4 regions of the Pseudarthrobacter sp. NPDC059871 genome follow, and region 3 is predicted to be linked to each of the others. Evidence: riboswitches for the same ligand, from Rfam matches in the RefSeq annotation. Region 3 holds a riboswitch; each other region holds the start of a gene.

Region 1 (7,650 bases), on a different contig from region 3:
GTGCCCTGGCGGGCGGATGAAGGGATGCGTGAAAGCTGCGTTTCCTAGCCTACCGGCCGCCGTCCGCGGAGCGCGCCCCGCGGCCACGGCAGTGTTGCCAGGATGATGGCCGCCAGGGTCAGGATGGTGCCCAGGACGGTGGGAAGGGCCACCACGCTGCCCGGTGCCGGCACGAAGATGTCCAGGGCCAGCGAACCCATCAGCTGCCCGGCGATCATGCCCAGCCCGGTGACCAGGACGCCGAGGGTCCGGACCAGGAGGGCGCCCAGGCCGATGAACACGCATCCCATGGGTCCGCCCAGGTAGTACCACCACTCCGCGGGCAGCGGGTTTGCGGGTCCCGCCACCACCACCTTGATGGCCAGCACCGTCCACAGGACCAGGCAGCCGGCGATGAAGTTGACCAGCGTGGCGGCGATCGGGGTGCCGTAGTGAACGGTTGCGGTGCCGTTCATCGCCTGCTGGAAACTCATCAGGAAGCCCGCTGCCACGGGCAGCAGGAGGGGCAGCAGCAGCGCGGCAGCCCCGCCGGAGCCGGATGTGGCGAAGCGCGGTGATACGGCCCAGGCGACGGCGGCGATGGTGAGGATGCAGCCGACAATCCGGATGCCGGTGACGGATTTCTTGCCCGCGGGGCCCAGGCCCAGCCGGTCCACCAGCAGGCCGCTGACCGTCTGTCCCGTCACGGTGGCGACCGTGAAGAGCGCCACGCCCAGGATGCCGACAGTGAAGGTCTGGGCAAACACGAACAGCGCGCCGATGCCGCCGGCCAGGACATAGGCGGGCGGGAACGCCCGGCTGCGGACGGCGGGAATGATCCGGGCAAGGCCGGCCCGGCCACGCGGCAGCAGCAGCGAGATGAGGATCATGACCAGCAGCCCTGTGCTGAAGCTCACCACCGCGGCGCTGATGCCGTCGTCCAGCCGGGCACCCAGGGCGCCGTTGATCCGGCCCTGGACGGGAATGGCAAGGCCTGCGCCCACCGCCAGCGGCAGGCCTGCGAGTACGGGCAGGCGGGAGGTGGAGGTCATTGGATCCACCTTACGTCAGGCATTATTGCTCTATGAGCATCCCCGTTGACGACGTCCCCATCCGCGACTCCATGATCCGGCTGGGCCAGCTGCTGAAGCTTGCCAACCTTGTGGAGGACGGCGTGGAAGCGGCGGAGCTGATCAAGAACGGGCTGGTGAAGGTCAACGGCGAAATTGACGACCGCCGAGGCCGCCAGCTGCACAACGGCGACACCGTCACCGTGAACGGCCAGACCGTGCGGGTGGTCGCGCCGGAGGCCTAAGACCCCCGGCGCCCTGTGTGCTGTACTCCGCCTGCTGTACCCCGCCGGCGGAAAAAGGGCGTGGCTCCCGGGCCGCCGCCCGTCGTCGTACGCCCTATTTCTTCAGGACCTCGTGGGTGAGGAATTCGCCCACGTGGCCAATTTCCTGCTGGTTGATGCCGTGCCACATTCCTGTGTAGAGCACCTTGGTGAGCTTGACGTGCTTGCGCACCCAGCCCATGGTGTAGTCGATCTTGTCCTCGGTGATCACAGGGTCCTGCTGGTCCCGGCCCCAGAACATGGGCACGGTGCCGTCCAGCTCGGCATCCTTGAACGTGGGGTCGTCGCCGGCGTCCACCACGAACCCTGAAAGTCCGACGACGGCTGCGAAGTCCGCGGGCCGCTGCCGCAGGAGGGTGGTGGCCATGGCCATGCCCATGGAGAAGCCGAGCAGGGACACCGAGGGGTGCCCTTCCCTGATGGTGTCGATCCAGTCCAGGACGTACGCCGAGGCCTTCTTGACCCGGTCCAGCGAATAGTCGATCGAGGCCGTCAGCGGGAACCAGGTAAAGCCCGGGCCCGTGGCGATCGGGGCACGGACGGAGGCGACCGCGAACCCGCCGGGCAGGAGATCCGCGAGGCTCAGCAGGTCCTGCTCGTTGGCGCCGTATCCGTGCAGGAGCACCAGCAGGGGTTTACCGTCCCGCTCGCCTTCAGGGTGCGACCACAGGACGACGGGGGCAGGAAATACTTCGGCTTCAGTCATGGTTTCCATTCTTACAGTTACCCGAAAGTAACAACCTACGTTCGCGTAGGCAGCGAGGCGGAAGGCAGGATAGGACCCGTGACTGACGCAAGCCCCCTCCACAGCCCCATCACGGACACCGGCTCCCACCCCTGGACCCGGTACGTGGCCATGGGCGACTCCTTTACCGAGGGCATCGGCGATCCCGAACCCTCAAGTCCCGGCGGCTACCGTGGCTGGGCCGACCGCGTGGCCGAAGAACTGGGCCGGACGCTGCCCGACTTCGCCTACGCCAACCTGGCCGTCCGCGGCCGGTTGCTCCAGCAGATCGTCGACCAGCAACTCGCCCCGGCGCTGGCGCTCAAGCCCGACCTGGTGACGCTCTCCGCAGGCGGCAACGACCTGATCCGCCCCGGCGGAGACCCCGACGCCCTGGCCGAAAAGCTGGATTCCGTGGTGCAGATCCTGTCCATGGGCGGAGCCACCGTGGTGCTGTTCAACGGTCCCGACACCGGATCCTCGGTGCTGGGAAGGATCCGCAGCAAGGTGGCCATCTACAACGAGAACCTGCGGACCGTCGCGGCACGGCACGACGCCGTGATTGCGGACATGTGGTCCCTGCGGCAGCTCAGCGACCCCCAGATGTGGGACCAGGACCGCCTCCACTTCTCTCCGCTGGGCCACCACACCATCGCAGCAATGGTGCTCGAGTCCCTGAACGTGAAGCACACGCTCGAACCCCGCCACCCCAAACCACTGCCGCCGAGCACCTGGCGAGAGGCCCGCAGCGGTGACCTCGTCTGGGCCCGCGAGTACTTTGTGCCGTGGGTGCTGCGGCGGCTGCGCCACCAGTCCTCGGGCGACGGCATCACGGCCAAGCGTCCGACGCCGGGTCCGGCCTTTGGGCCGGGCGTTCCCCTGGGTTCGGGGGAAGGTCCGCTTGGGACGGCCGACGCAGTGCGGCGCTGAGCTGGTCTGGTCTGGTCTGGGGCAGCGTGCCGGTGACCGCCGGAACGGCATGCGGCCCGTGACCGTTAAGCTGGAAAGACCCACTCGAGAGGCGCAGCACCGTGAGTAACCTGTTTTTCTGGATCATCATCCTGTCATTCGTGATCCCGATGGCCATGCGCATGTACCGGAAATCGGTGGCCAAGCGGAACCACGACCAGAGCTTTCCCGGCCGGTACCCCGAGCAGTTCCCCGGCGCCGGCCAATATCCCGGCAGCCAGAACCCGGGCGGCCAGTTCCCCGGGTCGGCCGGGCCGCAGAGCAGGCAGCCGCGCGATGGCTACACCCAGCAGGACTACTACTCGGGCGGTTTCCGGCAGATCGGGCAGCAGGCACCGAACGTTCCACAGCCCGGGCCCTACCAGTACGGCCAGCCGCCGGTCCCTGGCCAGGGCGGGCAGCCTTTCGGCCAGCCGCCGTACGGGGAGCAGCAGTTCAACCAGGCTCCCTACAACCAGCCCCAGCCCGGCCAGCAGCAGCCCGGGTACCCCGCGCCGGAACAGCCGGCAGCGCCCGCCACTCCCCCGCCGCCGTCGGCCCCGCAGGGATTCCGGGCCCGGAAACTCGCGGAACTGGACCAGAAGTACAGCAACGGCGATATGTCGATGGAGGACTACATGGCCCGCCGCAGCGAAATCATGAACGGCTAGCCTGGGCCGCAGAAACCCTTAGGGGCCCCGGGCGTCGTCACGTTCTGGAGATCATCGATCAGAGGCTTGTTCGCGCAACCCGGCCCTTGAGAGTTCGGATCCGCGGACAAGCCTCTGTTTCTGTGCAGGCCGTGCTGCTAGGCCAGGAACTCCGACCGGAGCTGGGCTCCCAGCTGGCCGATTTCGGTCAGGAAGCCGTCGTGGCCGATAGGCGCCTGGATGAGGTGGACCTCAACGTCGCCGGGAAGGGCCTGGGCCAACTCGTAAGACTGGGACGGGAAGTAGAGCCGGTCCGATTCCACGGCTGCCACGAAAAACCGGGCACTGGTCCGGGCGAGGGTAGCGGCCAGGCTTCCCCGGCCGCGGCAGACGTCGTGGCTCATGAGCGCCTCGGTGAGGGCGATGTAGCTGTTCGCGTCGAAGCGCCGGACGAGCTTGCTGCCCTGGTGGTCCAGGTAGCTCTCCACCTGGTACCGGCCCCTGCCGGCGAGGACTCCGCCCTGCAGGGGCGACTCCGAAGCCTGGGCTTCCCGGCCGAAGCGGTGCTCCAGCTCGGCGGCCGACCTGTAGGTGATGTGGGCAATGCGGCGGGCGAGCGCCAGGCCGTCCTCGGGGCAGGGACCGCCGTAGTAGTCGCCGTCGTTGAAGTTCGGGTCCTGGCGGATGGCCAGGGTCTGGGCCTGGGCGAACGCGATCTGTTCGGCCGTGCTGGCCGCTCCCACCGCGATGACGGCGCAGCGCTGCACCCGTTCGGGGAAAGTGACGGCCCATTCCAGCGCCCGGGCGCCGCCCATGGAGCCGCCCAGCACCGCGTACCAGCTGCTGATGCCCAGCTGGTCCGCCAGGCGGGCTTCAGCTTCCGTGCTGTCCCGGAGCGTCACCAGGGGGAACCGGGAGCCCCACGGCTTGCCGTCGGGGCCGGGCGATGACGGCCCGGTGGAGCCGTAACAGCCGCCCACAATGTTGATGGAGACCACAAAGAAGCGGTCCGTATCCACGGGGGCGCCGGGTCCGGCAAGGTGCTCCCACCAGCCTTCCTCATCGGTGTCCCCGCGGGTCACGTGCGTGCTGCCGGTCAGGGCGTGCTCCACCAGGATGGCGTTGCTGCCATCGGCGTTCAGCGTCCCCCACGTTTCGTACGCCAGGGTGACGTCGGGCAGGAATCCGCCGCCCTCGAGCTGCAGCCCCCCGATGGAGGCATAGCGGACAATTCCGTGTTCGGGTGCGGTTGTACGGGCGACGGTAACCGTCATGGCAAGACCTCTTCTACGCGCTTGCCCGCCGTCGTTTACCGGCAGGCCAGGTCTTCACCCGGGGCACCCCGCCGCGGAAGGAGGGTTGCCGGCCAGCAAGCCGGGGCTGTCACTGGCACTCATGACCTGGTTCGAGTGTACGAAACACCCCCCGCTGATGGCCAAGCATGTGACTGGTTGTGACTTGCCGGTCCGCGCTGCTTTTCCCCGACGGCAGCCCGGCGGAAGGGAGGCCGGCCGCCTGGCCGGCCTCCCGCCGTCGTACGTCTTCGGCTTAGCCGGCCGCTCCCTTGGCGGCGCGGAAGCCCGCCTTAAGGTCTGCCAGGATGTCATCGATGTGCTCGATGCCCACGGACAGCCGCACCAGGCCAGGCGTGACGCCGGCAACCGCCTGCTGTTCCGGGGTCAGCTGGCTGTGGGTGGTGGAGGCAGGGTGGATCACCAGGGAACGGACGTCGCCGATGTTGGCAACGTGGGAGTGCAGTTCCAGGGCATCGACGAACCGCTGCCCCGCTTCGGCTCCTCCGGCAAGGTTGAAGGCGACGACGGCGCCCGTCCCCTTGGGCCCGTACTTGCGGCCGCGCTCGTACCAGGGGCTGGACGGCAGGCCCGCGTAGGCAACCGATTCAACGTCGTCCCGGCCTTCCAGCCACTGGGCCACTTCGGTGGCGTTGGCCACATGGCGTTCCACGCGCAGGCTCAGCGTTTCCAGGCCCTGGGCAATCAGGAACGCGTTGAACGGCGAAACGGCCGAGCCGAGGTCGCGAAGGAGCTGGACCCGCGCCTTGAGGATGTAGGACAGGTTTGCGCCGAGGAGGCCGTTTTCCCCGAGGTCCCTGCCATAGACCAATCCGTTGTAGGTGGGGTCCGGGGTGTTGAAACCCGGGAACCGATCCGGGTCCTTGCTGAAGTCGAATTTGCCCGAATCCACGATGACGCCGGCGATCGCCGCTCCGTGCCCGCCGAGATACTTGGTGGCGGAGTGGACCACGATGTCGGCTCCCCATTCCAGGGGACGGATCAGGTATGGCGTGGAAAGGGTGTTGTCCACGATCAGGGGCACACCGGCCTGGTGCGCCACCCCGGAAATGCCTTCGATGTCCAGGACGTCCTGGCGCGGGTTGGAGACCACCTCGCCGAAGAACAGCTTGGTGTTGGGCTGCACGGCGTCCCGCCACTGGTCCAGGTTGTCCGGGTCCGCCACGAACGTCACGGTGATGCCGAACTTCTTCAGCGTGTGGGCGAACAGGTTGTAGGTTCCGCCGTACAGGCTGGGGCTGGCCACGATGTGGTCGCCCGCCTCTGCGATGTTCAGGATGGCGAAGGTCTCCGCGGCCTGGCCGGAGCTGAGCAGCAAGGCACCGAGTCCCCCTTCGAGGCTGGCGATGCGCTGCTCAACGGCCTCCTGCGTGGGGTTGCCGATGCGGGTGTAGATGGGGGCCAGTTCCGCCAGGGCGAACCGGTTGGCCGCACTCTCGGCGCTGGGGAAGACAAACGAGGTGGTCTGGTAGATGGGCAGTGCCCGGGCGCCGGTAACGCCGTCGGGCTCCTGGCCGGCGTGGATCTGGCGGGTTTCGAAGGACCAACCGTTGGACATTCAAGGCTCCTTTGACATGGGCCCGGCATGCTGAGAGCACCGCGGGCCGCGCTTGCCGCCCGGCCGTTGCCGGACAACCAGGTCCTCACCCGGGGCACCCCACCGCGGATGGAGGGTTGCCGGCCAGCGAGCCGGGGCTTGGCGCTGGCACTCATGACCTGCGCCCAGTGTAGGAACACCTTGGCGGCGGCGGACAGGATTGTGACGAACATGGTCCTGCACGCCAGTTCCGGGCTGAAAACTGAACCCTGCTGAAATGGAAAATTCGAGTAAGGCAAGCCTAAGCTGAGAGCCCGATCACAAAGTGCCAAGATGATGGCATGCGCATGGATCACGTCTCTTACGCCTGTGAACACGATGGCCTCGCGGCCACAACCGAACGAATTGCATCTGCCCTCGGCGTTGAGGCAGTGAAAGGCGGGGTACATCCCCGGTTCGGTACCCGGAATATGATCATCCCGCTCGCGGGCCACAAGTACCTCGAAGTCGTTGAGGTCCTGGACCACCCCGCCTCTGACAAGGCCCCCTTCGGTCAGGCCGTACGGGCCCGTTCGGCGGCGGGCGGCGGCTGGATGGGCTGGTGCGTCGAAGTGGACGACCTCGCCCCCTTCGAGGAGCGCCTCGGGCGCTCGGCCGTCAACGGCAACCGCAAGTTCCCGGACGGCCGGGAGCTCGTATGGAAGCAGATCGGCATCCTGGGACTCATCGCCGACCCCCAGGTTCCCTACATGCTCAAATGGGAAGGCGACCCGTCGCTACACCCGTCCAACGCCTACGACAGCAGCCTCAAGATGAGCTGCCTGACCATCGCCGGTTCCGCTTCGCGGGTCACCGAATGGCTGGGCGAGCCCGTGGAGAAGCCGCTGGAGGACGTGGCTGTGGAGTGGGTGGCCCCGCACGGCACCCCCGGCATCCTGTCCGTCACGTTCGAAACCGCCAACGGAGCCGTCACCCTCTGACCCTTCACCTGTGGTCCGGTGCCACACCGGGCCACAGAAACGGGCGCCTGCCCGCACGAGCTTCGGCCGCTATCAGCCTGTGACAATGGCGTCACCTGCTGATAGCGGCCGAATCCATTTCCGGGCCTGCCCCGCCTAGCTGTACTGCCCAGGGACGTTGGTTTG
Region 2 (7,650 bases), on a different contig from region 3:
CAGTGTCCGCAGGCACCTGGAACATGGTGTGGGCCGGGAACTGACCCGCTAGGTGCAGGCGTGGTTGTAGTCCAGCCCGGCGTGGATGAACTGCGTCAGCACCACTTTCCCGCCGCCCGTCAGCGGGGATTTTGAACACGCGGTGGCCGCCGAATCTGCATTCCGGGATCCCGCCAGCCAGCTCGGCAGGGGGTAGAGGTTGCTGGAACTGCTGACGTTCCCCACGATCCTGTGCCACTGCTGGCCGGTGGAGTAGATGCCCACACCTGCTGCGTCGATGCTGTGGAAGAAATCCGTCATGCCTTCGAGGACGGTGCGGTTGGCGTCCTTGCTGCCGGACCAGGTGTTTTCGGTTTCCACATCCAACCACCAGACGTAGTCCGCGGGGTCGGTCACTCCGCGGACGTAGGCTGCGTCGAAGGCCTTGGCGTAGCCGTACATGTAGGCGCAGGCCGTGCCGTAGTCCCCGGCCTTGCAGGAGCCGTACGGGTTGTGCACTTTCGAGCCGGTGGGGTATTCGTCGCTGACCGGCCACCAGGACCCGGCCCGCCCGGGATTGGCAGTATTGATGTAGAGCTGTGCCTTGGGCTGCGAGGCTACAGTTCCGGATGACGATTCGGCCCATTCGAGCTGTTCCTGCAGGCACGGGTTGGTGTTATTGGCCAAACCGTTATTGACGCCGACGATGGCGAACGCCTGGTCCCGCGGCAATTCCGCGTCGCATTGGGGCCAGGAAACGTCGTTGCCGAGCAGGGACTGGCTTCCGCTGCCCCCTTGCGGCCCTGCCGTGGGATCGGCTGGATCGGCCCACGCGGGCCCGGCGCAGGTGAAAAGCACTGCTGCCACCAGCAGCCATGCCAGCCTGAACACTGGTAGGTGGGCTCGAGTCCGGGGCATGTGGGGCTCCGTTTATTGCTTGAAGAAACTTATGATCCAGTCTCCCGCGGTATCACGGAGAGGACAAGGCGCAACGCCGCAGCCCGGATCTATCGCATAGAAAAGATATTGAACGAGCTTGATGGAGCTGTAACCTGCCTGAGTGGCCATCAAAAACTCATAGATGATATATTCGCTGCATGACCCAGGAAACCGCCGAACACGTAGCCGTCATGCTCAGGAACGCCCGGAGCGAGAAGGGCTGGACCCAGGGCCAGCTGGCCGCCGAGCTGGGAACCAGCCAGAGCGCGGTGGCCCGGATGGAGCAGGGTAAACAGAACCTGAGCCTGAAAATGATCCAGCGCCTCGAGACCATCTTCGACCGGAGCATCGTCAACGTGGGTAAGCCGCAGATGACCCACCTTCGCGTGGAGGGCGGCCGCACCCTGTCCGGTTCGGTTGACGTCAACAGCAGCAAGAACGCCGGCGTTGCCCTGCTGTGCGCCAGCCTCATCAACCGCGGCACCACCGTCCTGCGCCGCCTGGCCCGGATCGAAGAGGTCAACCGCATCGTGGAGGTGCTCACCAGCATCGGCGTGGAATGCACCTGGCTTAACGCCACCGACCTCCGCCTGCGCCGGCCCGCGGTCCTGGACCTCGACTCGATGGACGTGGAGGCCGCCCGCCGCACCCGCAGCGTCATCATGCTGCTGGGGCCCCTGCTGGACGAGTCCGCCGAGTACAGGCTCCCCTACGCCGGCGGCTGCGACCTTGGCACCCGCACCGTTGAGCCGCACATGCAGGCGCTGCGCCAGTTCGGCCTGTCCGTGGAAGCCACGGCCGGTTTCTACGCTGTCCAGGCGCCGTCGGCTGATTCACGGGACCGTTCCTTCGTCCTCACCGAGCGCGGCGATACCGTCACGGAAAACGCCATCATGGCGGCCACCCACCGCGAGGGCACTACGGTCATCCGGAACGCCAGCCCCAACTACATGGTGCAGGACCTCTGCTTCTACCTGCAGATGCTGGGCGTCACCATCGAAGGCGTGGGCACCACCACCCTCAGGATCACCGGCAAGCCCGTCATCAACGCCGACATCGAATACTTCCCGTCCGAGGACCCCATTGAGGCCATGAGCCTGATCACCGCGGGCATCGTGACGAACTCCGAGGTCACAGTCCGCCGGGTGCCCATCGAGTTCATGGAGATCGAGCTGGCCACGCTCGGGCAGATGGGCCAGCAGCTGGAAATCTCCGGCGAATACGTGGCACGGAACGGCCGGACCCGGCTGGTGGACGTGACCACCAAGCCCTCCGAGCTGAAGGCCCCGGAGGACAAGATCCACCCCATGCCGTTCCCCGGCCTCAATATCGACAACCTGCCGTTCTTCGCCGTGATCGCAGCCAACGCCACGGGCCAGACGATGATCCACGACTGGGTGTACGAGAACCGGGCCATCTACCTGACGGAGCTGAACCGGCTCGGCGCGCAGGTTCAGCTCCTGGACCCCCACCGGATCTACATCAACGGCCCCACCAAATGGCGCGCCGCCGAAGTGGGCTGCCCGCCGGCGCTGCGTCCGGCCGCCTGCCTGCTGCTGGCCATGCTCGCGGCACGCGGCGTGTCCGAGCTGCGCAACATCTACGTGATCGAGCGCGGGTACGAGGACCTGGCCGAGCGGCTGAACACCATCGGCGCCAGGATTGAGTACTTCCAGGGCTGATATTCACGCTTCGTCATGAAGGGGCGGGTCGTTTTAGCTGGCCCTTTTCTGCCGCAGAATGTGACTATGCGTACCTTCGGCGTTGAGGAAGAACTCCTGATTGTTGATCCGGAGTCCGGCGAACCGCTCGCCCTTGCTGACGCGCTCCTGTCCGGGCGGCACGTGGCAGCCGATGATTTGCCGCAGCCTCCACAGGCGCCGGCCGCCAAGGATAAGGCGCACGACGACGGGATGGGCCTGAGCGCCGAGCTGAAGCTTGAGCAGATTGAGACGCAGACCCGGCCGTGCCTGGACTACGGGACGCTGCTGGACCAGATCCGTGCCGGGCGGTCCCTCGCTGACCAGGCGGCGCAAAAGAACCATGCCCGGATTGCGGCGCTCGCAACCTCGCCGCTTCGATCCACCAGCCACACCACTCCCGACCCCCGGTATGCCCAGATGCTGGAGCGCTTTGGGTTGACCGCCCAGGAGCAGTTGACCTGCGGCTTCCACGTCCACACCTATATCGAGTCGCCGGATGAGGGCGTGGCGGTGCTGGACCGGATCAGGGACAAGCTGGCGGTGCTGACGGCGCTCAGTGCCAACTCGCCTTTCTGGAACGGGCAGCCCACCGGCTTCGAAAGCTACCGGACCCAGGCCTGGAACCGGTGGCCAACGTCCGGGCCGGCGGCCGTCTACGGCACCTATGCCGCGTACCGCAGGGTGGTGACGCGGCTCCTGGACAGCGGCGTGATGCTGGACGAAGGCATGCTGTATTTCGACGCCCGGCTCTCGCGGAACCACCCCACCGTAGAGGTCCGGGTAGCGGACGTCTGCCTGCGCGCCGACGACGCCGCACTGATCGGCTGCCTGGTGCGGGCCCTGGTGGAGTCCGCCAGCAGGGAGTGGCGCGACGGCGTGGACCCGGCTCCGGTCCCCACGGTCCTGCTGCGGATGGCATCGTGGCAGGCGAGCAACTCAGGGCTCACGGGCGAGTTGCTGGACTTTGGCAACTTCCGTCCGGCCCGCGCCGCGGACGTGGTCCGGTCGCTGGTGGATTACCTCGCCCCGGTGCTGGACGAGCAGGGCGAGTTGGCACTGGCACGGCAGGGCGTGGAGGACATCATTGCCCGCGGCACGGGCTCGGCGGAGCAGCGGCAGGTGCGGGAGAAGGCACTGACAGGCCAGCCCGAGGACTTCGGCTTCGGCGCAGTGGTGAAACACGCGGTCAGGGTGACCATGCGCGACACCCTGGATCCTTCGGAAGTGGACAATGTTCCCGAACTGCTGCGGGTGCGGCAGTCCTAGACCGCACTGCCGGGCGGCCCGCCATCAAAACACGGCAGGCCTTCCGCCCGCGACGCCGTCCGTGTCCGGACCAGCGCCGCCGCAGCGGAATCACCCTAGATCTGCTTGAGGGCCTGTTCCAGGTCGCCGATGAGGTCCTCGGCGTCCTCAAGCCCCACGGACAGGCGCACCACGCCGTCGGTCAGGCCGATCGCGGCCCTGCCCTCCGGACCCATGGCCCGGTGCGTGGTGGTGGCCGGGTGCGTGATGAGGGACTTGGAATCGCCCAGGTTGTTGGAAATGTCGATGATCCGCAGCGCGTCCAGCAGCGCGAACGCGGCCTCCTTGCCGGAGCGCCCGCCCGAGGGCGCCAGTTCAAGCGTGAGCACCGTGCCGCCGGCCTTCATCTGCTTGGCGGCGAGCCCATACTGCGGGTGTGACTTCAGGAGCGGGTACTTGACCCAACTGACGGCGGGCTGCTGTTCCAGCCATTCGGCGAGCCGCAGGGCGGTGGCCGAGGAGTGGCTGACGCGCAGGCCCATGGTCTCCAGGCCCTTGGTGAGCACCCAGGCGTTGAACGCGGACAGGGCGGGCCCGGTGTGGCGCATCAGTTGCTTCACGGGACCGTCAATGAATTCCTTGGTGCCCAGGATGGCACCGCCGAGAACCCGGCCCTGGCCATCGATGTGCTTCGTGCCGGAATAGACGATCACGTCGGCGCCGAGCTGTCCGCAGCGCTGCAGCAGGGGAGTGGCGAACACGTTGTCGACGACGACGGTGGCACCCGCCGCGTGCGCCAGTTCGCTGACCGCGGCGATGTCCACGATTTCCTGCATGGGGTTGGACGGGGATTCGAAGAAGACAGCGGTGGTGGGCTCGGACAGCGCGGACCGCCACTGCTCCAGGTCCGGGCCGTCGACGAAGACTGTCTCCACGCCCCAGCGGGGCAGGATCTCGTTCAGGATCACAAAGCAGGAGCCGAACAGCGACCGGGCAGCAACCACGCGGTCCCCGGCAGCCAGCAGCGCACCGAGGGCCGTGAAGACGGCGGACATTCCGGACGCCGTCGCAAAACATGCCTCGGTGCCCTCCAGCAGGCGGAGGCGTTCCTGGAACGTGGCCACCGAGGGGTTGCCGTAGCGGGAGTAGACGAAGCGTTCGTCCTCGCCGGTGAAGGCGCGCTCGGCAGCGGCAGCGGATTCGTATACGAACCCGGAGTTGAGGAATATCGCTTCGGACGTTTCCTGGAAGTTGGTGCGGTCCAGCCCGCCGCGGACGGCCTGGGTGTCAGGGCTCCAGCCGGCGGCGTCTTCGTTGAAGGTCACTTAGTTCTTTCCGAGGTTGGTGGGCAGGCCGCGGTTCTTCCAGCCGTTGACGGTGCGTTCGCCGTAACGGTCCGGTTCGCCTTCGAAGCCTTCCAGGACGTTGTAGGAGGTGAAACCCGCCTGGGTTGCCGCCGTGGCCGCCGCGATGGAGCGCTGCCCGGAGCGGCACAGGAACAGCAGTTCGGTGCCGCGGTTCTCCGGGCCCTGCTGCTCCAGGTCTGTAATGAAGTCCGGGTTGGGAATGCCGCCCGGGAACGTCCACTGGATGAACAGGGGATCGTTGTCCGTGGCCTTGGTGTCCGGGATGCCAATGTGCGCCCATTCGCCCTCCGTGCGGACGTCCACCAGGATGGCGCCCTGCTCCAGCTTGGCCCAGGCCTCCTGGGGTGTCAGGTCTCCTGCGTAGCTCATGCGTGGCCCTCGCCGTCGAATTCGGTTTCTTCAGTAGCGGATTCGAGGCTGTCCACGGCGGTGGCGACGGCGGCATCCGCGGAGGCGATGGCTGCCGGGAGCACCACTGCCTGGGCCACGATGACGCTGCTGCCGTTGAAGGTCGCTGCCGGGCTGCCGTGCAGCACATACCCTTCCGCCAAGGCGGCCGAGATCCGCTCGCAAAAGGCGCGGTCGTCCGGGCCGCTGATCAGGCGGTAGGACAGTTTCTCTTCGGGGACAGGTGCGTCAGACATGACGGATCTCCTTCTCTCACGCTTGCAGCTCGAATCGGTCGATATGCCGAGTATTCACCTGAGGCACCCCGCCGTGGGAGGAGGGTTGCCGACCGGCCAGTCAGGGCTTGGTGCCGGTACTCATTACTCCCCAAAAACGTAACACCTGCCGCCGGGAGCCGCACCGCCGCCGTCGTCATCTTCCGTAACTGAACCGGAAACACAGGGTCACAGGGGTGCGGAGCCCTTTCGCGGAAGCGCCCGACGACGGCATTGCCGCAGGTGGACGGGTTCTACAACGCTTCCTGCATGCTTTCCCGGCAGGCCGCGACCGATAAAGTACAGGTGGGGCCGCCGCCCCACCAGGTCTTCGGCACCGGGGGGTTCCATGAGCACGCGTACATCCGCGCGACGACGCACCAAGCCTTCGGTCAGTCCGTTCCGCGCGGGCGCGTCGAGGGGGTGGACATTCCTTGCCGTCCTGCTGCTGGCAGCGTGTGCCGTGGTGCTGCCCGCAGGTGCCGCCCGCGCGGCTGACCTCAGCCCGGATGAGGGAAAACCCCTGTTCGGGGCAATGCTGGAATGGGGTGAGGATTCCGCTGCCGGTTTCGCCGAACGGCTTGGCGCTTCCCCCGCAGCCTACGGGCACGACCTCGCCCTGCCGTACCGCCCGTCGGAGCAGAACAACCTCCGGGGCTTCCTGGAGCAGGCGTCACTGCAGGGCTCGCACGCGATATTCACCGTGAAGCCCAGCGTGCCCCTGGACCAGATAGATGACGCTGCGGCGGCTTCCTTTGCCGGCGAAGTGCGGCGGCTGACGTCCGGTTTTACCGGGCAGGTGCTCATTCGTTTCGCCCCGGATATGAATGCCAGCTGGGTGGAATGGGGCCAGCAGCCCGGCGCGTACCGGAACGCCTTCCGTGCGGTGTCCGCTGCCTTCAAGAAGTCCGACGGCGGCCCGCTGATGGTGTGGGAGCCGTACCTTGGCAAGGACTATCCCTTCGCCCGTAGCCGGAACGCGCCCACGCCCGGCAGTGAGGGCTTCGCGTTGCTCGACACCAACGGTGACGGGACCTGGGACGGGGCCGACAGCGCCTACGAACCGTACTATCCCGGCGATGACGCCGTGGACTGGGTGGGCCTGACCGCCTTCCACGACGATACGGCCGGCGGGGCGGCGGTGAACACGGTGCCCCGGCCGGGCGAGCTGCAGGAGATGCTCACAGCCTCCGGCGGGGAAAACTTCTACAACGACTATTCGGCCGGGCGTGCTAAACCGTTCGTACTGCAGACCGCCGCGTTCTACAGCCCCTCCTCCGGGGGCGCCTCCGAGGTGGACGTCAAGGCCGGCTGGTTCGACCAGGTGGTGGGAGCCGCCACGTCCGCCCAGTTCCAGAAGACTGCGCTGGTGGTGTGGGACGAACGGACCAGCACCCGGGACACCGGAGTGGCAAGCATCAGCTGGCTGCTGACCGGCAATTCCGCCGTGGCGGAGGCTGCCCACGCGCAGCTGAAGGATTCGTCAATGGTGACCGGACCCGTCACGGAGGTAGGCGCCGGCGGCAGCTATGTCCGGGCCAACACCCTGACGGGCGCCGCAGCCTGGACGGTGGGCGTGGCGCTGATCCTCCTGCTGGTGGCACTGTGGCAGGTTCCCCGCAGGGTGAACGCCGCTACCGCCTGGGTTACGCCGATCCCTCCAAGCGGGATTCGCGGGTTGACCTGCTCCGCGGCATGGCCATCGTCTTCGTGGTGGTCAACCACCTGGGCATGACGTCGCTGTTCCAGCTGCTG
Region 3 (7,650 bases):
GGGACAGCACGCCCTTGGCGGGCTGGTCCTTTTCGGTCAGCAGCGTGGTGGTGATTTCCTCGCGGTTGATGGCCTTGGAGATCGCCTGGCGGACAGCTGTTTCCTTGAGCTTGGGCGTGGACTCGTTCGGGTACAGGTTGTAGACGACGCCGGGGTTGGCCCGGGTTTCGTTCCAGAAGCCATTGCCGTTGAAGAGGGTGATGTCCGCCGCGGAGATGGCCGCCGTCGCGTCGATCTGGCCGGACTGCAGGCTGCCGGTGCGGTTGCCGGCCTCGGGGATGATCTTGAACGTGACCGTATCCAGGTAGGCCTCGCCCGTGTTGGTGTTGGTAGCGGCCGGCCAGCTGTAGCCGGCGCGGCGTTCCAGCACCGCTTCCTTGTCCACCGTGTAGCTCTTGACGCTGAACGGGCCGGAGCCGGAGAACTTCCCGGCGCAGCGGTCCGCCTCGGACAGGGACGCTGACGACGGCGAAAGCAGGCCCAGCGTGAAGGTGGAGGTGGCCTGCAGGAACTGGGCGTTGGGCTTGCTGAAGTCCACCACAACGGTCTGCGGGTCCTTGACGGTGATGGCGCTGACGTCGCTAAGGTACGTGGAACCCAGGCTCGCCTTGGCCCCCAGTGCCTTGATCGCTTCGAAGTTGGTCTTCACGGATGCAGCGTCAATGGCCGTGCCGTCCGCGAAGGTGGCGCCGGTCCGGAGCGTAAAGGTGAAGCTGGTGGCATCGGCGTTGGATTCGAATTTCTCTGCCAGCCAGGGCACGATTTCGCCGGACTTCGGGTCCTGCGAGGTCAGTGACGCCACGGTCTGCCGGGCGATCGCGATGGCATCGTTGTTGCCCACCTGCTGCGGATCAATGCAGCCGCGGTCCACGGACAGGGCAAAGTTCAGGTTCCCGCCGGACACCGGGGTGGCGTCGGCGCTTTGCTGCGTGCCGGCGTCGGCCCCGCCGCCGCAGGCCGAGAGCAGCAGCGCTGCGGTTCCAAGAAGGCCGACGACGGCGGTCGGCCGGCGAAAGGGACCGGCGGGCAGGGTGCGGGGCTGGTTGCTGCGGGGCTGGTTGGGGCGGGTCATGCGACGTTTTCGCTTTCGGTCAGGCCGGCGCCGTTACGGCCGGAGTGCAGGGATGCGCGGCGGGTCAGTGGGGCGCGGAGGCCCAGGTTTTCGCGGAGGTTGGTGCCTTCGTATTCGGTGCGGTACACGCCGCGGTCCTGCAGGCGCGGGACCAGTTCGTTGACGATGTCGTCCAGCCCACCGGGAACAATCCAGGGGGTGATGTTGAAGCCGTCCACGGCTCCGGTGTGGGCATATTCGGCGAGCTTGTCGGCGATGCCGTCGTAGGATCCCACCAGGCCACGGCCGTTGAGCCGGGACCGCGCGGCGACGAACTGGCGGATGGACTGGCCCTTGTCCTTGGCCTCGGCGCGCCACTGGGCTGCGAGTTCCTTGGCGCTTGCGCCGTGGAAGGCGTTGCCGCGGGTGGGGTTGGTGACGTCCACAATGGGGTCCGTTTCGGGAAGCGGCCCGTCGGGGTCGTACCCGGTGAGGGTCCGGCCCCAGAACTGCTCCAGGTACGCGATGGCGGTCTCCGGGCCCACCTGCTGTTCGCGGACCCACTGGTGCTTCTCCTCGGCCTCGGCCTCGGTGGCGCCGAGGATGAACTCCTGGCCGGGGAAGATCTTGACGTCGTCCGCGGGGCGGCCGGCCTTAAGGGTGCGCGCCACGATGTCCTCGCGGAACCTCTTGGCATCCTCAAGCTCGGCATGCCGGGAGAAGATCACGTCGGCGTTCCGGACGGCGAAGTCCCGCCCGTCCGGCGAGTCGCCGGCCTGGAAGAGAACCGGGTGGTGCTGGGAGGAGCGCGGCAGGCGGCCGGTGATCTCGACGTCGAAACTTGCGTCCGTGCGCCGGACCGGAGTGATGCTGCCTTCCTCGAGCCAGCGCCCGGCATCCCGGGACCCGGCGATTGCGCCGTCGGCCCAGGAATCCCAGATCGCTTTGGCCGTCTGGACGAAGGCCTCGGCCCGGATATAGCGGTCCTCGTGCTTGAGGAACCCGCCGCGCCGGAAGTTGGCACCGGTCCAGGCGTTGTCCGTGGTGACGATATTCCAGGCCGCCCGCCCGCCAGAGAGCAGGTCCAGGCTGGCCAGGCGGTGCGCCAGGTCTGCGGGGTCGTTGTAGGTGGTGTTCTGGGTGGCCACCAGGCCGATGTTGGTGGTGACGGCGGCCAGGGCCGCGAGGGCCGTCTGGGCATCGGGGCGGCCGGCGACATCGAGGTCGTGGATCCGGCCCAGGTGCTCGCGCAGGCGGAGTCCCTCACCGAGGAAGAACGCGGTGAAAAGGCCGCGCTCCGCCGTCTGGGCCACCCGGCGGAAGGATTCGAAGTCGGTTTGGGAACCGCTCTCCGGGGTCTTCCAGACGGTGGTGTGGTTGACGCCCTGGAAGAAGACGCCAAACTGGATCTGGCCGTTGCCGGCGGTGCGGTGGTGCGTGCTCATGATGCTCTCTTTCAGGCCGCGGCGTAGCGGTTGGCGGGGCGGGGAAGGCCGAAGGTTTCGCGCAGGGTGGTTCCGGTGCGCGGCGCGGCCACACCGGCGCGGTGCAGTTCCGGCAGGACCTGGGCGGCGAGTTCGGGCAGGTCGATGTCCAGGACGGCCGGGTGGAGCCGGACCCCGTCTGCTGCGCGGAAGAGTTCAACCAGCAGCTCGACGAGCCCTGCCGCATTGCCGGCGTACCGGGCGCCGCCCTGCCAGGGTTCGTACGCATCAAGCTCCGCGAGGCGCTCCGCCGCGGACTGGCCGCGGGAGTCGAGGACGACGTCGAGCTCCACCAGGGTGCGCGGGGTTCCGGCCGCTGCTGCAGCCACCGCCGCGGCTGCCAGTCCGTCCACCGAACCGGCGGCGGCGAGCGCCACGTCCGCTTCGACGGCAGGGATCAGGTCCGCCGGTGCGAAGACCACCAGCTGCCCCTGCAGCGGCCGGGGAATGATGGACGGGCCCTTCACGGAGAATCTGTCACCGTCGAAGTCGGCGTAGTGGAGCTTGTCCCGGTCCAGGTAACGGCCGGTGGCTGCGTCCCGGATGACAGCGCCGTCCTCCCAGGAATCCCAGAGCCGGCGGCCGGCCTCCACCACGTCTGCTGCCTCGGCCAGGACATCGGCTTCGGCGAGTGCCTGGCGGCCCACGGACCGTGCCTCGGCGGGTTCGTTGGCGGCGCTGACCAGCCAGCCGGCCCGGCCGTGGGAGGAATAGTCCAGGCTGGCCAGCTGCGTGGCCACATGGAACGGCTCGGTAAACAGCGTTCCCGCCTCGGGGACCAGTCCAAGGGACCGGGTCAGCGGGGCCGCGAAGGCCGCACGCTGCACGGCGTCGATCCGGCCGGCGATGCCGGTGCTGCCGGCATCCAGGACGCGGGAATCGCGGAAGGTGGCCAGGTGGAAGCCTGCGATATCCGCGGCCTGGGCGGTTTCCCGGATCCGGCCGCCGCCCAGGAGGGCGCCGGGAAGGTGGGACGCGCGGCGCCACGCGGCCGGGTGGGCGCCGTCGCCGTCGAGCTCGAGCGCAACGATTTTGGAGCGCAGTTCAGGGACAGGTGTTGAAGCCATGGTTTCCTTCTTCAGGGCCGCAGCGCGGCCGGGACGACATTCACTTGCCGCGGTGCGGCCAGGTCTGTTTCCGGAGCACCCCGCCACAAAATGCCTGAGGGTTGCCGCAGCACCAGCCGGTCCTTGGCGTGCTGACTCTTGACCTATGGCTTGAATGTAGGAGCCGGCCCAATGCGTTGACAAACGCGGTTGTCGCGCGGCGTCAACGCAGGAAATCCCGCGTCAAACAGCGGCTTTTGGCGTCATCTTTGCACTTTTGCCCAGCATCGGAAACGGGCTCCGTGACGGCCTGTTTCCCCCGGTTGAGCCCGGTGACAGGGCCGCTTGGGACAGGGTGGGCCGGCTCGTAGGGTCATGCCATGCCTACCGCTTCCCCCGTCCCCCTGTCAGTACTCGATCTCAGTCCAGTCCCTGCCGGGCAGTCGGCCGGCGACGCGCTGCGCAACAGCATTGACCTTGCTGTAGCCGCAGAGGACCTTGGCTACCACCGCTTCTGGCTGGCCGAGCACCACCTGAACCCCGGCGTCGCCGGTTCCGCCCCGCACGTGCTCTCGGCCCTGGTTGCGGCGGCCACCCGGACCATCCGTGTGGGCACCGCCGCCACCATCCTGGGCAACTACCGGCCGCTGCAGGTGGCGGAGAACATCGGCACCCTCGCGGCCCTGTACCCGGACCGGCTGGACCTGGGGTTCGGACGGTCGGGGCAGCCCAGCACGCCGGCCGCGGATTCAACGGATGCGGGACGGACGACGCCGGAGCCCGCCGCCGCCCACGGCTCCGCTGCGGGTGCTACGCATGCGGACGGCCCCGCGCACGCCGCGGGCGCGGTCGCTGCGGCGCAGCCGGACGAGGGAGCCCGGGTGGTGGACGGGCTCCTGGTCCCGGCGGCTCGGCGGCTCTTCAATTCCGTCCTCCCGCGGAAATTCCGCCTCCAGGCCGAACTCCTGGGCCGCGAACCCGGCGACGCGGACAACTTCGAAAGCGACGTCCAGGACGTGATCGGGTTCTTCACCGGCGGCTACCGGACCCGGCACGGCGAGGAGATCACGGTAACTCCGGCACGGGGCACCACGCCCCAGTTCTGGATCCATGGCTCAACGGCCGGTCCCAGCGCCCGGCTGGCAGGGAAACTCGGCCTGCCGTTTGGGGCGAACTACCACGTCTCCCCTGCCACAGTGCTGGATTCGGTGGCAGAATACCGGACCCATTTCAAGCCGTCGGCCGCGCTGGCGGAGCCATACGTCACCGTCTCCGCGGATGTCCTGGTGGCTGACGGCGGGGAGTCCGCCCGCACCCTTGGCGCCGGTTACGCCGCCTGGGTGCACAGCATCCGCACCGGCCACGGCGCCATTCCCTACCCTGCGCCCCGTGACGGCGGCCGCCTGGATGCGCTGTCAGCCGCACCCGAAACGGGGGCTCCGGACCTCATCCGGGACCGGGTGGAGACGCGGTTCGTGGGCGGCCCGGCGCAGGTGGCCGACCAACTGCGGTCCCTGCAGCACGCCACGGGCGCCCAGGAACTGCTGATCACCACCATCGCCCACAGCCACCGGCACCGCGTGCACTCCTACGAACTGCTGGCCGCCGAGTGGGGCCTGTCCTGAAGTTTGTCCCATCACCATCCGCACAAGAGAAGGAAAGAATCATGACCACTGAAACCGAAACAGACACGCAACTCGTCACGGCCGCAGAAGCCGCCCAACTGATTGCCGGCGGTGCACTGCTGGTTGACGTCCGCAGCGATGCCGGACGCAACAGCACCGGTGCAATCCCCGGAGCGCTGGTGGTGGACCGCGGGCGCGTGGAGGAGGATTTCGGCCCCGAGTCGGAGGAACGCCTGGCGCAGGTTGAAGGCACGGACCAGAAGATCGTAGTGTTCTGCGGCTCCGTGAACGGCTCCGGCCCGGTTGCACGGAAGCTTGAGCGGCTCGGTTACGCCAACGCCGTGCACGTTGACGGCGGTTTCCCCGCCCTGCGCGACGCCGGTGTGCCCACCACCGGGCCCGTCGACGCCGCCGGCAACTAAGCGTCCGTCCGTTCCCCGGCTCCCGGGGCCGGTGAACCTGCCCGGCGGACACCGGCCCCTGCCCCCACCGGCGCCGCCGGCCGGGCACCTGGCTCGCCGGAAACCGACGCTGCAGGCACCGGGGCGCCGGGCACTGGGGTGAGGGCCGTCGTCGTACTTTCCTTTCCGGAGCGTGCGACGGCGGCCCTGGCTTTCCGTGCCGAAACAGCGATCCGCACGGCGTCCGCCGCTCCGGCCAGCAGGGCGGCGGCCAGCAACGCGCAGCACAGCACGATGCCCTGGTGGAAGGCTTCCCGGGCATTCCCGCCGGAGGCACCCTCGCCGAGGAACATGCCCGCGGCCGCGGCGGAACAGAGTGCTGCGGAGAAGCGCTGGCTGAGCTGGTAGAACCCCGCAGCCACCCCCGCCGCCCCTTGCGGCGCATGGGCCAGCGTGAGTGTTTGGTTGGGCGCCACCACAAGCCCTGTGGCCGCGCCCTGCAGGAGCCCCACCCCGGCGACAATTGCTGCGGCAGCACCGGCGTCGAACCCCTGGACCGCCCAGTCCTTTGCCGGGAGGCAGGCCAGCGCCGCGGCGATGGCAACCACTATTCCGGTCCTGCCGTACCGGCCAACGAACCTCCAGCTGAGGCTTGAAGCCAGCAGCATTCCGGCGGCCTGCGGTGCCAGGATCGCTGCGGCGGCCAGCGGAGGCAGGCCCGTTCCGGACAGGAAGTACAGCGAGGTCACTGCCGCCATGGCCGCTCCGACGCCGAACTGGCACAGCGCCACCACCGTGCCAAGGAGATACCCGGGCGACCTCACCAGCGCCGGGCTGAGCAGCGGGGTGCGGCCGCGCCGGTGATAGGAAAACTCCCATGCCGCGAAGGCCAGCACTGCGGCGGCGCCCACTCCCATCCACACGACGGCCACCGGGCCCGGGCCGTAGATGGTAGGAACCAGCGATGCCACCACCACCGCGCCCAGCAAGGCCGCCCCCGGGACGTCCACGGAGGAACGGCGCGGTGCAGCATCGCTTGGGTCCTGGATGCGGCCTGCGCTGGCTAAGCTGGCGGCATCCGTTCCGGGGGTGCGCGCGCTTCCTGACCTGGCCGGGCCGGGCTGCGGCGCCGCGCGCGGAAGGTAAACCAGCGCCAGGGGCACCAGGACCAGCACGAGCGGAACGTTGACCAGGAACAGGAGCCGCCAACTAAGGGCAGGATCGCCGGCGGAGAGAATAATGCCGCCCACAAGGGGGCCGCAGACCGCAGCCGTGCCACCGGCGGCCGCGTAGTAGCCCAGTGCCTTGGCCCGCCCGGAGCCGGTAAAAATGTCCTGGAGGAGGCCCAGTACCTGGGGGTTCAGCGTGCCGGCGCCCAGTCCCTGCAGCAGGCGGGCGGCGATGACGACGGCGGGATCCGACGCAAGCCCGCCGAGGAGGCTGAAGGCGCCGAACACTGCAACCCCGGCGATGAACAGTTTCCGGCGGCCCAGCAGGTCGCCCAACCGTCCGGCCGGAACCAGCGCGACGCCAAAAGCCAGGGAATAGCTGGCCAGGATCACTGCACCTGCCCGCTGTCCGCATGCAGGCCGGCGGCCATGGCCGGGACGGCAAGAACGAAAACCGATTGATCGAGCAGGGTCACGAACCCGGCGCCGAGGCACAGCCACAGCGCGGCACGCGGGGACGGCGTGCCCGTTGTCGGTAGTGTGCTTGTCCCAGCGATTCGGCCCATATCGGGACCCTAAGCCCGGGCAGCAGGGCGCTCCGCATCCGGCGTCGGAGCATTAATCCGGGTGAAGTCCGGTTACCTGAGGCTTCCGTGAGGGGTCCTTTTGTGACGGTTCCCGTGACGCCGGGCGGGTGGGCGGAGCCGCATTTGCACATCGGGCGAAATGCTGGGAGACGCGGCTCAAAACAGTTTGGGACGCGCCGCTGCGCCGTCCTACCGTGGCCGCATGACAGCCCTCCCCCGCACGTCCGCAGTCCATCCCCGCCCGGTTCCGGACGCGGAGGTGACAGCATGACAGTCTTCGAATCCGT
Region 4 (7,650 bases), on a different contig from region 3:
ATACCAGGTCCAGTGCCACCGGCCCTGGAGCACCAACTCCGTCCAACACCCTCGCCAAGGCCCAACTCCGCTCTCTGTCCGGTGTCCCGTTTTGCTGCTTGCTTTCGGGCCCAACCCCCTGTGCGGGCCCAAGAGCCATAACCGCCTGCCTTGGGCAAATATTCCCCAAAAGTGCAAGACTAGAACGGACTGATGCCGCTGCCGATGCGGTTCGTCCAGCCAGGAGGAAATCCATGTCCTTTGTCCGCACGCTCGCCCGCCCCATGCTGGCTTCCAGCTTCGTCATTGCAGGATTGGACAAGCTTAAGAACGCCGACGACACTGCCCAGCAGTTGTCACCCCTGCTCCGCAAGGCGGCGGCGTCCCTGCCCTTCCAAACGGACGAGAAGACGCTCGCCCGGGTCATCGGAGGAACCCAGGTAGGCGCGGGAGTGCTCTTCGGACTGGGCAAGTTCTCCCGGCTTTCCGCCACCGTCCTGACGGTGGTCTCGCTGCTCAACACCTTCGTTGAATGGCGCAGTGCGGACATCAGCAGCAAGGAAGGCCGTGAAGCCCGCCGGGGCCAGCTGCTCAAGAACCTGTCGCTCAGCGGCGGCGCACTGCTGGCTTCCGTTGACACCGCAGGCAGGCCCGGACTGGCGTGGCGCGCGGAGCACCTGGCTGCCGACGCCCGCAAGGGTGCCGCCCACCTCGCCGCGGATGCGCGCAAGACCACGAACAAGAAGCTGACCAAGGCCGACAAGGCCGTGCGCCGCGCCGTGGAGCAGGCTACGGGGGCCTAAAGGACATGATCGCTGCAGCCGCTGCCCGGAATGATTCCGGAACGACTGTCCCCCACTGGCCTGCACCCTACGCAGACCGTCCCGTAGATGCCACCGTCACCGTTCCCGGCTCCAAGTCCCTGACCAACAGGTATCTTGTCCTGGCTGCCCTGGCTGACGGGCCGTCGCGGTTGCGGGCGCCCCTGCATTCCAGGGATTCCGTCCTGATGATCGAGGCGCTGCGCCAGTTGGGCGCCACGATTACCGAGGTTCCCGGGGACGGCGCGTTCGGCCCCGACCTTGAGGTGGTACCGATGCGGCACCTGGAACCTGAACGGCAGGGGGCTGCAGCGGGCACCGCCGTCCGCATCGACTGCGGCCTTGCCGGCACCGTCATGCGCTTCGTTCCACCCCTCGCGGCGCTGCGCAGCGGTACCAGCACGTTCGACGGCGACCCGCACGCGCGGAAGCGCCCCATGGGGACAATCATCGAGGCCCTGAAAGCCCTTGGCGTCAATGTCTCGGCGGAAGACGGCGGCACCCCCGCGTCGCTGCCGTTCGTCGTCGAAGGGACCGGAGAAGTCCGCGGCGGGCATCTGGTCATCGACGCCAGCGCCTCCTCGCAGTTCGTCTCCGCACTCCTGCTGGTCGGTGCGCGGTTTACCGAAGGCCTGCACCTGGAGCACGTTGGCAAGCCTGTGCCCAGCCTCGACCACATCAACATGACGGTGGCCGTACTCCGCGGCGCCGGCGTGCAGGTGGACGATTCCGTTCCCAATCACTGGATTGTTGCACCGGGGCCCATCCGTGCCTTCGACCAGCAGATCGAGCAGGACCTTTCCAATGCAGGTCCGTTCCTGGCCGCCGCCCTCGCGTCCGGTGGAACAGTCAGGATCCCCGGTTGGCCGGAGCAGACGCAGCAGGTAGGCGACCTGTGGCGCAGCATCCTGGCCCGGATGGGTGCAGAAGTGACACTACTGGACGGGGTGTTGACGGTCCGGGGCGGTTCCGAGATCAAGGGGGCGGATTTCGCCGACACCAGCGAACTGGCACCAACAGTTGCCGCACTCTGTGCCCTGGCCACCGGCCCGTCCCGCCTGAGCGGCATCGCCCACCTTCGGGGGCATGAAACGGACAGGCTCGCCGCACTGGTCACCGAGATCAACCGCTTGGGCGGCGACGCAGAGGAAACCAGCGACGGCCTGGTCATCCGCCCGGCGAAGCTGCATTCCGGCGTTGTCCACAGCTATGCCGACCACCGCATGGCCACTGCCGGGGCAATCCTCGGCCTCGCCGTCGAGGGCGTCCAGGTGGAGGACATCGCGACGACGGCAAAAACCATGCCGGACTTCCCGCGGTTGTGGACGGGCATGCTCGCACAGCAGGGCCCGGCCCCGGCCACTCAAGGCTCCGAAAACGGTGCGGGAGGTTCCGCCGGTGCCGCGGAGGACTGACTCCTGGGACGAATCCGACGTCCGGATCCGGCCCAACAAGAAGGGCACCCGGCCGCGCACGAAGGACCGCCCCAGCCATGACGACGCCGTAACAGGCCGCATCATCACGGTGGACCGCGGACGCTACACCGCCGTCGTTGACGAAGACTCCGGCGACGAACGGACAGTCATTGCCGCGCGGGCGCGGGAGCTGCGCCGGAACCCGGTGGTTGCCGGCGATTTCGTCTCCCTCGTCGGCGACGTGTCCGGGGCCCCCAACACCCTGGCGAGGCTCGTCAAAATCCAGGACCGCACCACCCTCCTGCGCCGCAGTGCAGACGACACTGACCCCATTGAACGTGCCGTCGTGGCCAACGCCGACCAGCTGGTAGTAGTGGTGGCAGCAGCAAACCCCGAACCCCGCACAGGATTCATCGACCGCGCCCTCGTGGCAGCGTACGACGCCGGCATCGAGCCGATCCTGCTGGTCACCAAGGCGGACGTGAAGGATCCCGGCGAGTTCCTGGCCAACTACACGCACCTTGACTTCCCGGTCATCATCAGCCGGACCGCCGACCTGGAGGCGTCAGGGATCGACGCCCGCTCCGATGACGGTTTGTCGGCCCGGCTGGACAGTGACGCCGTTGCCGGGCTCAGGGCACACCTGGGAGGCAAGGTCACCGTAATGCTCGGGCACTCCGGCGTCGGTAAATCCACCATGGTGAACGCCCTGACCGGCGCGGAACGGGCCACCGGCGGTGTGAATGCGGTAACCGGACGGGGCCGGCACACGTCGTCTTCGGCCCTTGCCCTGCGCCTGGCCGACTCCCCTCCCGGCAGCTGGATCATCGACACCCCGGGCATCCGGTCATTTGGCCTCGCCCATGTGGATCCGGACCGGATCCTGAGGTCGTTCCCGGATCTTTCGCCGGGCACAGACGATTGCGAACGCGGCTGCAAGCACACCGCCACTGCCGTCAACTGCGGGCTCGACGCCTGGGTGGCCGGCGGACACGCAGGACCCACCGGTGAAGCACGCCTGGCTTCGCTCCGCCGGCTCCTCGGCGCCGATCCCAGGATGGAAGCCCAGGAGGCCAAGGAGCTCGGCACCATCAGCTGACAGCGCCAACCGGCACGGCCGACCTCCCGGCAGAACCGGCGCCAGACGGTAGTTTGGAACCATGATCCAACCCGCTTCGACCTATAACGACGACCTGCGCCTGGCCCATGTCCTGGCCGATTCCGTGGACGACCAGACCATGAGCCGCTTCAAGGCACAGGACCTCCACGTGGAGACCAAGCCCGACCTGACGCCGGTCACCGATGCGGACAAAGCCGCCGAGGAAGCCATCCGCGGCCAGCTCTCACGCTCCCGCCCCCGCGACGCCGTGCTGGGCGAGGAGTTCGGCAGCACCGGCCACGGCTCACGGCGGTGGATCATCGATCCCATCGACGGCACCAAGAACTTCGTCCGCGGCGTTCCCGTCTGGGCTACGCTCATTGCCCTGGTCGATGAGGGCGAGCCGGTAGTCGGCGTCGTCAGTGCACCCGCCCTGGGTAAGCGGTGGTGGGCAGCCAAAGGCATGGGGGCTTACATGGGCCGTTCCCTTGCATCGGCCACCCGGCTCCGGGTCTCGGACGTTTCCACCCTGTCCGACGCTTCACTGTCCTATTCCAGCCTGGGTGGCTGGAAGGAACGCGGCAACCTTGACGACTTCCTGGGCCTGACCGAGGACGTCTGGCGCACGCGCGCCTACGGTGATTTCTGGTCCTACTGCATGGTGGCCGAAGGGTCGGTGGACATCGCCTGCGAGCCCGAACTGAACCTCTATGACATGGCCGCCCTCGTGCCCATCGTGGTGGAGGCCGGCGGCCGCTTCACCTCCCTCGAGGGCGAGGACGGCCCCTTCGGCGGGAACGCCCTGGCCACCAATTCCATCCTCCATACCGAAGTGCTGCACCGGCTGAACCCCGGCCTGGACGACCTCCTGTAGGCCGGCCTCCTTCCGAACAATCGACGGCGGGCGCCTCCAAAAGGGGGCGCCCGCCGTCGTAATCTTCGAAGAAAGCCCGATTCGGGGCCGCGCGTAACAAAACCCTTAACAATCCTCCCGGCTTCAGACCGGGCCGCCACATGTTCTATGGTTTTATCCAGGTCACGAGTGCCAGCGCTAAACCCCGGTTTGCTGGCCGGCAACCCTCCATTCGCGGTGGGGTGCCCCGGGTGACGACCAGGCCGGTCCGGAGCGGATGCGGCAAGCGCGGATTCCAGCACTGCCGGAGTCCAGTCCTGAAGTGAGGTCTCCATGACTACTGCCGTCGACTCCCCCATTAACGCCATCGCCGCCGAAAGCGTTTCGGATGAACGCCTGGCCGCGGCCGGACGTCCGCTTTCCGCAGTTACCGGCGCTGAAATCCTGGCCCCGTTGATCTCCGGCGGCCACGTACGCTACGCCAACCTTGACTACGGGGCTTCCGCGCCTGCGCTGACCGTGGTGTCGGCCTACCTCAATGAGATCCTGCCGTTCTACGCCAGCGTCCACCGCGGCGCGGGTTACGCATCGCAGATCAGCACTTCCGTTTACGAGAACGCGCGCAACATCGTCCGCGAGTTCGTCGGCGGCCGCCCCGACGATTCCGTCATCTTCACCCGGAACACCACCGATTCCCTGAATCTGCTCGCCGGTTGCCTCCCCGGCACGGAGGGCAAGCCCGCCGGTGACGTCCTGTACCTGGACATCGAACACCACGCCAACCTGCTGCCGTGGCAGGGTGTCCCCCACCGGAGCATCGTTGCCGCCGACACGATCGCCGGGACCATCCAGTCCGTGCGTGCCGAGCTTGAGCAGGGCGGGGTCAACCTGCTGGCGGTCACCGGCGCCTCGAACGTCACCGGCGAAATCCTACCCATCCGGGAGCTTGCCGCCCTCGCCCACCGGCACGGTGCCCGCATTGTGGTGGACGCCGCCCAGCTGGCGCCGCACCGCCGCGTGGACATCAGCGCCGACGACGTCGACTACCTTGCCTTCTCCGGGCACAAGCTCTACGCGCCCTTTGGCGCCGGCGTCCTGGTGGGCCGCCCGGACTGGCTCGACGCTGGAACTCCACACCTCGCCGGCGGTGGCGCCGTTAAGGAAGCAAAGCTCGACGGCGTCAGCTGGGCCAGCGGCCCGGCCCGCCACGAGGGCGGCTCCCCCAACGTGCTGGGTGCGGCTACCCTGGCGCGGGCAACGCAGGTTATCGCGAGCCTGGACCAGGACCGCTGGCACGCCCACGAGTCGGCCATCCGTTCCTACCTGGTGGAAGGCCTGCAGGCGATCGACGGCGTCACCGTGCACCAGATCTTCAAGGACACCGATCCTGACAAGGACACCATCGGGGTGGTGAACTTCTCGGTGGCGGGTTACGATGCCGGCCTGGTAGCCGCCTACCTGTCCGCCGAACACGGTGTGGGACTCCGTGATGGCCGATTCTGCGCCCACCCGCTGCTGAAGCGCCTGGGCCTGCCATCGGGATCGCTGCGGGCAAGCTTCGGAGTCGGCTCCCGGCTCGAAGATGCCCAGCGGCTCCTCGCAGGCATTGAAAAGCTCCGACGCGACGGGCTCGGCTGGGACTACGTAGTGGATGCCGGCCGATGGGTGCCTGCCAACGACACCAGGACCTACCCCCACTGGGCACCGAACACCCCGGGAACTGCCGGCGCAGCTCCCTGCCTCGACGACTGACAGCCGGAAGCCCGCACCCGGGTGCATGCGGTAAATTCGGACGGTACCCGCAGGGAATCAGCTGAAGGAGGCCGCACGTGGTTCGGGGTGGGCCCAAGCTCGATCACGGGCGGCGCCAGGAGCTCGGCCAGAGCTTCCAGGACGGCGGCAAGCACTATGACAGGGTCCGTCCGGGGTATCCGGCGGAATCAGCACGGTGGCTGGTGCCCGCGGGCGCCCATGATGCGCTCGACGTCGGTGCCGGGACGGGCAAATTCACTGACCTGCTGCTGGCGCTGGGATTGTCCGTAACCGCCGTCGACCCGTCCGCGGACATGCTGGCGCAACTGTCCGCCCAATATCCGGCCGCTGCTGCCCTCCCCGGCACGGCCGAGGCCACCGGGCTCGCTGACGCAAGTTTCGACGTCGTCAGCGTTGCCCAGGCCTGGCACTGGTGCGACGCCCTCGCGGCCAGCACGGAACTGGCCAGGGTCCTCCGCCCGAAGGGAACGCTGGGACTGGTGTGGAACCAGCTGGACACTTCGGTGCCGTGGGTGCACCGGCTTTCCCGCATCATGCATGCCGGGGACGTCTACAAGCCCGGACAGCGGCCGCTGGTGGGCCCGGAGTTCGAGGGCCTCGAAGGGCACGTGACCCGCTGGCAGGATCCTGTCACCCCTGCCGACCTGATGGAACTGACCAAATCCCGAAGCTATTACCTGCGGGCCAACGAGCAGACCCGGGCCAAAGTCCTGGCGAACCTCAGGTGGTACCTGCATGAGCATCTGGGGCACGCCGAGGATGAAGAACTCAGCCTGCCCTACCTGACGTTGTCCTGGCGGGCCGTCCGCGCGTGACACGCCGATCCCGGCCGCGTCCCGCCAACGGGTAGGCTTGAACGTGTGAAGACCAGCGCGCCCTCCTCCTCCATTGAGGACTACGTCAAGGTGGTCTACTCGTTCACGGAATGGCAGGACAAGCCCATCACGTCCTCGCAGCTGGCGCAGCGCCTGGGAGTGGCAAATTCCTCAGTTTCGGAGATGGTCCGCAAGCTGAAGGACCAGGGCCTGGTGGACCATAAGCCCTACAGCGCAATTACCCTCACGGACGCCGGGCTCCGGCTTGCACTCTCCATGGTGCGCCGCCACCGGCTCATCGAAACGTACCTTGTCCAGCAGCTGGGCTACAGCTGGGATGAAGTCCACGACGAAGCCGAACTCCTGGAACACGCTGTCTCAGACACCTTTATCGAACGGGTGTCAGCCCAGCTGGGCCATCCGGACCGCGACCCGCATGGTGATCCCATTCCCACGGCCGACGGCAAGGTCCACATGCCCGTTGCCCGCCTCATGGGTGAACTCGATGAGGGCCACACCGGCCGGATCACCCGAATCAGCGACGACAACCCTGAACTGCTGCGCTACCTCGCGGCCGAAGAGATCGACCTTGATTCCGAGGTTGAAATCCTGGGACGGCGGCCCTTCGGCGGTGCCCTGATCGTGCGGATCAGCAGTGCCGGCCGGACCAGGGAATTCGATCTTGCCGACGAGGTCACCTCTGCACTGTGGGTACACACCGGCCGCCCCCATGAGGGTTGCATCCTGGCGGAGTCCTGACATGCGCAGGGCCGGATGAGGGAGTCGTGGATTCCGTCGGGCCGCGCCTGGCTTGCGGTTGCCGCCGGCGGCCTCGTTGGTTCTGAACTCCGGTACGGACTGGGCCTTGCCTTCCCCGACTCCGCCGGGGCCGTGC

The links. A riboswitch is a leader RNA that binds a small molecule or an ion and turns the genes downstream of it on or off. The one in region 3 is predicted to bind S-adenosylmethionine.
Region 1: it holds a riboswitch for S-adenosylmethionine, as region 3 does, so the genes downstream of both, ACFV4R_RS16885 (homoserine O-acetyltransferase) here and ACFV4R_RS03765 (LLM class flavin-dependent oxidoreductase) in region 3, are expected to answer to the same signal.
Region 2: it holds a riboswitch for S-adenosylmethionine, as region 3 does, so the genes downstream of both, ACFV4R_RS08570 (DUF1737 domain-containing protein) here and ACFV4R_RS03765 (LLM class flavin-dependent oxidoreductase) in region 3, are expected to answer to the same signal.
Region 4: it holds a riboswitch for S-adenosylmethionine, as region 3 does, so the genes downstream of both, ACFV4R_RS01235 (aminotransferase class V-fold PLP-dependent enzyme) here and ACFV4R_RS03765 (LLM class flavin-dependent oxidoreductase) in region 3, are expected to answer to the same signal.

The regions. Positions count from the first base shown of each region.
Region 1 is NZ_JBHWJV010000013.1:64-7,713, reverse strand. It holds gene ACFV4R_RS16910 (DMT family transporter) at 45-1,031, opposite strand; gene ACFV4R_RS16905 (RNA-binding S4 domain-containing protein) at 1,064-1,294, shown strand; gene ACFV4R_RS16900 (alpha/beta hydrolase) at 1,389-2,039, opposite strand; gene ACFV4R_RS16895 (SGNH/GDSL hydrolase family protein) at 2,118-2,987, shown strand; gene ACFV4R_RS16890 (hypothetical protein) at 3,089-3,676, shown strand; gene ACFV4R_RS16885 (homoserine O-acetyltransferase) at 3,814-4,929, opposite strand; SAM riboswitch class IV at 4,942-5,056, opposite strand; gene ACFV4R_RS16880 (bifunctional o-acetylhomoserine/o-acetylserine sulfhydrylase) at 5,204-6,526, opposite strand; SAM riboswitch class IV at 6,570-6,685, opposite strand; gene ACFV4R_RS16875 (VOC family protein) at 6,847-7,485, shown strand.
Region 2 is NZ_JBHWJV010000005.1:72,907-80,556, forward strand. It holds gene ACFV4R_RS08540 (energy-coupling factor transporter transmembrane component T family protein) at 1-44, shown strand, start outside; gene ACFV4R_RS08545 (hypothetical protein) at 49-897, opposite strand; gene ACFV4R_RS08550 (UDP-N-acetylglucosamine 1-carboxyvinyltransferase) at 1,077-2,600, shown strand; gene ACFV4R_RS08555 (glutamate--cysteine ligase) at 2,667-3,887, shown strand; gene ACFV4R_RS08560 (O-succinylhomoserine sulfhydrylase) at 3,983-5,191, opposite strand; gene ACFV4R_RS08565 (rhodanese-like domain-containing protein) at 5,192-5,602, opposite strand; gene ACFV4R_RS08570 (DUF1737 domain-containing protein) at 5,599-5,877, opposite strand; SAM riboswitch class IV at 5,891-6,005, opposite strand; partial or broken gene opgC (OpgC domain-containing protein) at 6,245-7,650, shown strand, end outside.
Region 3 is NZ_JBHWJV010000002.1:212,406-220,055, reverse strand. It holds gene ACFV4R_RS03775 (ABC transporter substrate-binding protein) at 1-1,072, opposite strand, end outside; gene ACFV4R_RS03770 (NtaA/DmoA family FMN-dependent monooxygenase) at 1,069-2,496, opposite strand; gene ACFV4R_RS03765 (LLM class flavin-dependent oxidoreductase) at 2,508-3,602, opposite strand; SAM riboswitch class IV at 3,638-3,746, opposite strand; gene ACFV4R_RS03760 (LLM class flavin-dependent oxidoreductase) at 3,962-5,206, shown strand; gene ACFV4R_RS03755 (rhodanese-like domain-containing protein) at 5,248-5,628, shown strand; gene ACFV4R_RS03750 (MFS transporter) at 5,625-7,169, opposite strand; gene ACFV4R_RS03745 (hypothetical protein) at 7,166-7,342, opposite strand; gene ACFV4R_RS03740 (PLP-dependent cysteine synthase family protein) at 7,631-7,650, shown strand, end outside.
Region 4 is NZ_JBHWJV010000001.1:278,928-286,577, reverse strand. It holds gene ACFV4R_RS01255 (DoxX family protein) at 234-782, shown strand; gene aroA (3-phosphoshikimate 1-carboxyvinyltransferase) at 788-2,215, shown strand; gene ACFV4R_RS01245 (ribosome small subunit-dependent GTPase A) at 2,199-3,314, shown strand; gene hisN (histidinol-phosphatase) at 3,376-4,188, shown strand; SAM riboswitch class IV at 4,349-4,462, shown strand; gene ACFV4R_RS01235 (aminotransferase class V-fold PLP-dependent enzyme) at 4,501-5,919, shown strand; gene ACFV4R_RS01230 (class I SAM-dependent methyltransferase) at 5,997-6,755, shown strand; gene ACFV4R_RS01225 (metal-dependent transcriptional regulator) at 6,801-7,514, shown strand; gene ACFV4R_RS01220 (fluoride efflux transporter FluC) at 7,530-7,650, shown strand, end outside.